Regions from separate parts of the Shewanella sp. Pdp11 genome, predicted to be linked through region 1. Evidence: riboswitches for the same ligand, from Rfam matches in the RefSeq annotation. Region 1 holds a riboswitch; the other holds the start of a gene.
The links. Region 1 has a riboswitch for cyclic di-GMP ahead of AYJ58_RS09365 (glycosyl hydrolase family 18 protein). Riboswitches for the same ligand answer to the same signal wherever they lie in the genome.
Positions count from the first base shown of each region.

Region 1 (4,433 bases):
CGAGCCACTACCATTGAGCGTCACATCGGCTGGACCTGTGACATTCACATCCGCGCCCGCATTGGCAATCGGCGCTTTATTCACTGGTGGTGTTGTCCCTTCGCCATGACCTAAACCTTCGTGCATCGCATTAAGAATATCGCCATTGTCGGCATCGATTTCCCATGCAAATAAACCACCTAACTGATTGGCAAGCACATATTGGCCCTTGGCTTTAACGGAACGCGCATCATCGAAAGTGATTAAATCACCCGTCGATGCTTTAAACACTGATGCCGCTTCTGCCGTTTCATCATAGCTGTAAGTCCAACCACTCCCCATGTACTCGTTCACTATCTGGCGATAATCTACCACGCCATCTTCCCATGTGCCTTTCACTTTGCCCGTCGCTGTCCCTGTGAATGGGTTATTGCCCGTATAGCCATTCACGCCTGTCCAGCCGCGGCCGTACATAGCGGCACCAACCACAATTTTCCCTGGGGTTACGCCTTGAGTTAACAGGGCTTTTACGCCCTTGTCAGTGGTGTAGCGGGTATCTGGGTCCCAACTCGCCTCATAAAGATTGGTCTGATGACCGAGTTCAGTGTTTGTCCAACCGCCATTAAAGTCGTAACTCATCAAGAAGATGTAATCCATGTACTGCTGCGCAGCTTGGTAGTCGACTTTAGCGATTTTGTCATCACCCGCACTGATTGCCGATGTGAGTTCATAGGTACGACCCGTCTCAGCACTTAACTCATCAAGCATCACGCGCAGTTCACGCATCAGGGTCACATAGGTTTCACCGTCGTTGGTATTACCTAAATTGGGGTTAGCACCACTGCCACCGGGGAATTCCCAGTCAATGTCCACGCCGTCAAAGAATTTCCACGTTTGCAGGAATTCCTTCACCGATGCGACAAAGGTATCGCGCTTAGTTTTATCGCCAAAGAAAAAGAAGGGATCAGATAATGTCCAGCCACCGACCGAAGGTAAAATCTTTAGATCAGGATGGGCTTGCTTAAGCGCCATCAATTGACCGAAGTTACCTTTGTAGGGATCTGAGTAGTCACTCACCCCCGCCTGCGGCATTTGAATTGCCGCCCAAGGGTCGTGAATAGCGACTTTAAAATCTTCACGGCCGCTACAGGCACGTTGCAACGCTTGGAAACTACCGTCGATTTCTTTCAAACTATCGTTAATGCCATCACCACCACAAATAGGGGTAAAGCCATATAAAATATGAGTTAAGTTCTGTGCTGGGATCTTATCAACTGGGAACTTACGGCCGTACACACCCCACTCGACAAAGTAACTGCCAACCACTTTTCCCGACTTGTTAGCGTATGGACGATTGTTTTCTTTAAGCGGAGCATTGAGTGGCACTAAATGGCTGCCATCGGTATCGGCTACAAGGATTTCTTTGGCATCGCTTGCCGTACAACCGTCGCTGTTACACAGTTGCACTTGCATCTGATAACGGCCACCTTTATTCACCTTAAAGTTAGCGGTGCCAGAAGCGCCCGAGGGGCCTTCCCAAGCGACATTACCGTTGAGCAGCACTTGGGCTTTGTTGCCCACATCGCCACTCCAGAGGTTCCAGCTAACTGACACATCGGCAGCATCTTTAATGGTTACCAACTGATTGTAAGCCGTAGCAGCTTGATTAACTTCGATAATAGCGAACTTGGTTTCGCCCCAACCTATAGTCGGTTTGCCGGGCGCTGCGGCAAATGCACTGGCACTCACGGTAGATGCCAGCGCCGATGCCACCAGCAAGGCTGATGTTGAAATTTGAGTCTTGAACATGAGATATCCCTATTGAATTTGTTATATGAATCAATAAGGCAAACAAAGCGTAGACAGGAAACAACACTCTCTTAAGACCATGCAACACGACAGACAATTGCACGAAGAAAAACCTGTGGTATCCCCGCTATCATAGGTACAGACGAACCCTTAGACCGGAGGCTTTGCGTCCCAGTTTTTCAACTGGTTTGCCTTTTACACGCGATGACAACGTTGTCATTGCGATAATCAGCATAGACGTAAGCGCAATAAAAATGCAACAAAATATTATCAACTAAGGTAGTGGTCTGATAAGAAAGCAATTAAATATAGTTCAGAAATTTCTAATACTTACTTTGATAATTAAGGCTTTGCTGACTATTTTAGCCATAAAAAAACAGGACACGATAAGCCAAAGGCATCACCTGTCCTGTTATCAATTTCACTATTTATGCTGCTAATACTGCTTAAATTGCTAGGACTGAGCCGCTGAACTCTAATAATTCAAAATCATAAGCGAACAGCATCTATGATCCTTGTGCGCGAGGATAATCCCTTGCGAGCATCACAGATAAACCTCTGCACACTAAGGTTTCCATATCATCGACGCGGTTGATTTTCATCTCAGCTAAGGGCGCGCTCAATGCCATTTGCTTTAAGCTTTCGAGGCAGCCTTTGTAGTAAGGAGCACTGTTCATCATGTTGCCCGCGAGCCAAATCCGATTGGGATTAAATAAATTCACGGTCCACGCCAGCCCCATACCAAGGTAACTGCCCGCACGGTATAAATCATCCTGAGTGGTGATGTTACGGCTGCGTACAGAATCGCCACTGGCGAGTTGTTCTAAACTAAATTCGCCCGATTCTGTCATCACGCGGCAATGCCCCAACTCCCCTGCAACCCCCGTCGCACCTGTAAAGGCTTGCCCATTAAACGCAATCGACATCCCTATCCCAGTGCCGCACATGACCAACAACTCACAGGCATATTTGGCATCGCACGTGGCTTGCATACCCGCATCCATATCGTTGCAAATAAACTTAAGCTCGCCTTGAGTTTTCACTGTATCAAAACTCAAACCATTGAGCCCAGGTAATGATTTACAGGCAACCAAACGATTATTTTGTACCAGTCCAGGTACGCCAATCGCTAATTGATAATCTTGTAAATCGTAATCGCGTTCAAGCGCAGCGATTTGATTATTTAACTCTTCAATTTTAAAACCTTCGCCTGTGGGAATTTTATATTGTTCTGTATGTCCCGCGAGCTGAAGTTCGAACAGGGCTGTCGTACCGCCCACATCTATTGTTAGTATTTGCATCGCTTACTCCACTGATACATGCGCCCCACTCTGACCCCGAGCGGAGATGGCAAATGTTAGCATAGGGTCCAAATGTTAGCGATTGAATAAAACTTAAGTAGCTAATTTGTAAGGAACAAGTCTAAAAAAACATGACTGACATTTTGTTTTACTCGAGTTTTATGACTAAGAGTCACACAAATAAATTAAGGATTTAAAAGCTTAGCTTGCTCATCGCAGTCAGCACAAATTCACGATTGTATACAAAATCCTTTATTCGCTCCCCTTGCATCTCGCGCGTTAGGCTTGCGATAATCCGAGCTGGTTAGAACTCAAATAAACGTATCCTTAGGCAAGCTTTGCCTACCGACTTGCACAGCGTGCCAGTCTCACTTGGAGCCCATATGTCACATTCTATCGCCAGCCGCCTCGACGCTATTCGCAGCGAATTATCTTCTGCCAATCTCGATGCTTTTATCATTCCCCGCGCCGACGAGTATCTGGGCGAATATGTGCCAGAACACAACGAACGTTTGTACTGGGCAACCCACTTTACCGGTTCGGCAGGCATGGCTATCGTATTGAAAGATAAAGCCGCAATATTTACCGATGGCCGTTATACGGTGCAAGTTCGTCTGCAAGTGGATGCTGCACTTTTCAGCTACGAAAGCCTGACAGACACGCCACAAATTGAATGGTTATGTGACACGCTACCAGCGGGGTCACGCGTTGGCTTCGATGCACGCTTGCATACTTTAGCTTGGTTTGAAAATGCCAAAGCGACCTTAAACAAAGCCCAAATCGAATTAGTGGCGGTTGAGCAAAACCCTATCGATTTACATTGGCAGGATCGCCCCGCACCATCGAGTGCGCCAATCACGTTATTCAGTAACGAGAGTGCCGGTAAAACCAGTCTGCAAAAACGCATTGAAATTGGCGCCTTAGTGAAAAAAGCCGGTGCTGATGTCGCGTTGATCGCCGCCTTAGATTCTTTCTGCTGGTTGTTAAATATTCGCGGTAACGATGTGCCGCGTCTGCCCGTTGTGCTCGGCAGTGCCCTACTCCACGCTAATGGCGATATGCAGCTGTTTACCGATTTAAGCAAACTTCCAGAGGGCATTGAGGAGCATGTCGGTGCAGGCGTTAGCTTTAAAAGTGAAGCGTCCCTCGCCGATACGCTGGCGAGTTTATCAGGCGTTAAACTGCTTGCCGATCCAAACTCAGCTAACGCTTGGGCACAAAACCTCGCCCGTGAAGCGGGGGCTAAATTGATTGCTGGCATTGATCCGGTTTCTTTGCCTAAAGCGCAGAAAAATCCCTCAGAACTTGCCGGAATGCGCGCTTGTCACATTCGTGATGGCGTTG
Region 1 is NZ_CP015194.1:2,120,290-2,124,722, reverse strand. Features, by position in the region: gene AYJ58_RS09365 (glycosyl hydrolase family 18 protein) at 1-1,788, opposite strand, end outside; cyclic di-GMP riboswitch class I at 1,903-1,991, opposite strand; gene AYJ58_RS09360 (ROK family protein) at 2,295-3,089, opposite strand; gene AYJ58_RS09355 (aminopeptidase P family protein) at 3,473-4,433, shown strand, end outside.

Region 2 (4,433 bases), 2.4 Mb from region 1:
CCACGTGGCTTTGGTTTACGTTTTTATACTGCCCGTGGTAATCACGATATCGTGGGTAACAACACGCCGACTTTTTTCTTACGAGATGGGATTAAGTTTCCAGACTTTATCCATACGCAAAAGCGTAATCCTAAGACAAACTTAAAAGATCCGCAGGCTATGTGGGACTTTTGGTCATTGAATCCTGAAGCTATGCATCAAGTGACCATTTTGATGTCGGATCGTGGTATTCCGGCGAACTACCGTCAAATGCACGGTTATGGTTCACACACTTTCTCGCTGTGGAATGCCAAGGGCGAGCGTTTCTGGGTGAAGTTCCACTTTAAATCCCAGCAAGGTGTGGTCAACTTAACCAATGAACAGGCTGATAAATTAAAAGGGATCGATCCCGATTCATCGCAGCGCGATATGGTGGTGGCGATTACTGATGGTAACTTCCCGCGTTGGACGGTTAATGTGCAGATTATGCCTGAGGCAGATGCCAATACTTACCATATCAATCCATTTGATTTAACAAAGGTTTGGCCGCATAGCGACTATCCATTACTTGAGATTGGTGTATTAGAACTGAATCGTCTGCCACAAAACTATTTTGCCGAAGTTGAGCAAGTGGCATTGGCGCCGAGCAATTTGGTCCCAGGCGTCGGGGCTTCACCTGACAAGATGTTACAAGCGCGTTTATTTGCCTATGCCGATGCCCAGCGTTACCGCATTGGTGCTAACTACAATCAATTGCCAGTGAACTGCCCGCATGCCGCTAAGGCAAATCATCATCAACGTGCAGGTGCGATGGCGGGCACACAATGCCCTTACCATGGTAGCCAAACCGGTGGCGACGCTTCGGCAAACTATGGCCCGAACAGCACTGCTGATGCCTTGGTTGAGCCAGTAAACTTTAGCGAACCACCATTGCGTTTAGAAGGTGAAGCGGCGCGTTACAGTCGTTATAACCAAGACGATTATACCCAAGCGGGTAATTTGTATCGCATCTTCTCTGAAGCGGAGAAAGCGCGCTTAGTGGCAACAATTTCGGGTTCATTAAGTCAAGCGAGTTTAGATGTGCAGCAACGTATGGTGGCGCATTTTACTCAAGCCGATGCGGATTACGGTCAACGGATTAAAACGGCATTAGGCCTATAAACTGCGTTTCTAAGTCGACACTGTTTATCTCAATACAACCGTTGTAAGTAGAAAGGCCAGTGATGTTTATCACTGGCCTTTTTGTTGCCTTAATTCAATATTATCAATGATCTAGAACAGTAGTGTTGCTACGCCTAACAGTGCGAACAATACGGCGCAGCCACGGTGTATCCACAACATAGGCAATTTTTCGGCGCTGAAGTGGCCTGCGATCACTACGGGTACGTTGGCAAGCAGCATGCCTAAGGTTGTGCCAGCAACCACCATAGTTAATGAATCGTATTTTGCGGCTAGCACTACCGTTGCGATTTGGGTTTTATCCCCCATCTCGGCGATGAAAAACAGGATAAAGGTGGCGAGAAAGGGACCCATTTTGTAGAAACGGCTCTCTTCTGCATCGACTTTATCGGGGATTAACACCCAAAGAGCGATCGCGAAGAAGGACGCGGCAACTAAATAGCGGGCAAGATCTGGGCTGACCCAGTTAATCGCCCATTGGCCAATCCAAGCTGCGGCAAAATGGTTAAATAATGTCGACAGTAAAATACCTAAAATAATGGCGGTTTTGTTTTTAAATCTTGCGGCAAGAATTAGTGCAAGTAATTGAGTTTTATCACCAATTTCGGCAATAGCAACCGTAAAGGTTGAGGCAAGTAGGGCTTCCAAGTGTGATCCTTTAGGGGTGGTTAAGACATAAGCACAATAAACCGTCCACCCCTAGGTGCAGTTATTGTGCTCAGGTCTTGCTGGGCAAATCGATGATTTGCTGTGAACACCATGGCGTGTGGCCAAGTATGTTGATGTTCACCCTAGATGACGATGGTTCGACATCCAGTTAGCTACTCCCCCGAAGCGAGGTGGGCATTATACCTAAGTGAATTTCGGTTTCAAGCACGAGTTTATTACAGTAGGCATGAATGAATGTTTGACGGGTGTCAGAATAATACCGCGCGACATTCTGTAATTATATGAATATAAATGGATTATTTTTTTGACAGCGTTGTCTTTTGTTGCTAATTTAGCCAAGTCATTTCTACCTGATTACATATTGTTAACTCGTAGTGATTCGATGACACCTACCGTATTTGGCAAACTAATTGAAAAGTTAGGACGCAAAGCTTCCGGTCTAAGGTTGTAAATGGATTTTTTAGTGAACTAAGATAGCGGAGTTGCCGCAGAATTCGATTTCTGTGAAAGATAAACGACTGCTGTTTAATGCTGTTGTTTGCCCAAATACCACTTTTATACCTAAGCCCAAGCCAATACTGGCAAAGATGGGTGCAAATGGAGTGCATTAAAGTGGCAAATCCTACTGTTTTTTCCCCTGTTTCTAAATTGAGTTTATTGGCCGCCGCAGTGATGGCAGCCAATGCGTTTGTGAGTATTTCTGCACAGGCACATGGTTATGTTGTGGCGCCAGAGTCACGTTCCTATGCCTGTAAAACCGGCAACAATGCCAACTGTGGCGCGGTGCAATGGGAACCTCAAAGCGTTGAAGGACCATCGGGTTTTCCTGAATCAGGTCCTGAGGATGGCAAACTGGCCAGTGCGGGTAATGGTGCTTTCTCACCTTTAGATGAACAGAGTCCCAGTCGTTGGTCCAAGACGGATATCAAAGCGGGCTGGAATAAGTTCAGTTGGCAGTTTACTGCCAATCATGTCACCCGTAATTGGCGTTATTATTTAACCCGCCAAGATTGGAATCAAAACCAAGCTTTAAGCCGTGCGAGCTTTGACTTAGCGCCATTCTGCGTAGTCGATGGTGGCATGGTGCAGCCGCCTAAGTTAGTGACCCATGACTGCTATGTGCCAGAAGGCCGCAGCGGTTATCAAGTGATCTTGGCCGTGTGGGAAGTGGGTGATACCACTAATAGTTTCTACAATGCTATCGATGTGAATTTAGGCTCGGGTCCTGTCGTACCGGGTGAATGGCTCGATGTGGGCGATATCAATCCGTCACTCGATCTCAAGGCGGGCGATAAAGTGATGACCCGAGTGTTCGATGCCAATGGTGAGCAACCGGCTAAGCAAACAGTGATTACCATTAACGATGCGACTCAAGGTGATAAACAAAATTGGCCTTTCCTATTAGCGAGCGCGATTAATGCCCAGCAGTCTCAGTTAAAAGCGGGACAAAAAAATGCATCAGGTGTGATTGAGCCTGTGTATGGCAAAAACGACATTTTTACTGCGACAACTTCAGGTATTGAGCGTGTCGAAGTGGGATTTGATCTGGCGCCCGCGCCGGGCAATAGCTTAGAGGTCACTTCACTTGCCGACGATTATCAAATTATCGACGGCGCGGCGCAGGTTCGTTTTGACGTCACCAGCAATGCCGAAATGTTAGTGTCTGCGTATTTGTTTAGCCACGATGGTACGGCTGCGGGTTTTGTCAGCCAAACCGTTAATAATACCAGTGCGAGTTTAGTGTTAGACGTGGTTGCGCCTAAAGCAGGGCATTATCACTTGCAGGTTAAAGCTGAGCCTAAACAAGGTGATGTTATTCAGCAGAACTTTGATCTTTTCTTAAAGGATCAAGCACCAGCGCCAGAAGCGGATTTTGTCTTCCCTGAAGGGGTGAAAGGTTACGTTGCGGGCACTACAGTGTTACAGCCTAAAAATGGCAAAGTGTATCAATGTAAGCCATTCCCCTATAGCGGCTATTGCATGCAGTGGTCGGCTTCTGCCACAGGATTTGAGCCAGGTGTTGGCGCTTCTTGGACTATGGCGTGGACTGAGCTGTAAATTAACATCTTGAGTTAATCGATTCTCAACATGATGTGATTGGGCTTAAACACAGCGAATATGTTTAAGCCCATATTCAGCGCGCTCGCGACGGTCAAAATACACGTTTTATCCCGATTCATCCACAATGCGGCATCCCACGTATTTCCGACAAAGGTAGCGATTTTGTTGGCTTGTATGTTTTCGTTTATCACAGCGCTATTAAGTTGTTACCGTACAGTGCGCGACTTATCTTTGTTCACAACTGGCTTGCCCACTGGGTTTGGCTCTGTTAATGTCCCAAACTATCTATTTTACCTATGTTGTTATTAGGATTATCACAATTGAAAGTCATGCCACTTTTATGCAACCGATTTAGTTAGCCTCAATGGCTACTGGGTTGAAATATTCAAAAGCTATTGGGGCCAATTGATCTGCAGGAATGAGATCCGATTGGATGCTTTTTGAAGCTGCTTTAAGTGATGTGTTGCTTATTTCGATTTAAGACGCAAGGCTTTATCGGTTCAAATCTTACTCAAATAAAATAATAATTAATCATTGAACAGGAC
Region 2 is NZ_CP015194.1:4,562,577-4,567,009, reverse strand. Features, by position in the region: gene katB (catalase KatB) at 1-1,140, shown strand, start outside; gene AYJ58_RS20090 (TMEM165/GDT1 family protein) at 1,252-1,806, opposite strand; cyclic di-GMP riboswitch class I at 2,218-2,317, shown strand; gene gbpA (N-acetylglucosamine-binding protein GbpA) at 2,440-3,885, shown strand.
Region 2: another riboswitch for cyclic di-GMP. It lies ahead of gbpA (N-acetylglucosamine-binding protein GbpA); the one in region 1 lies ahead of AYJ58_RS09365 (glycosyl hydrolase family 18 protein).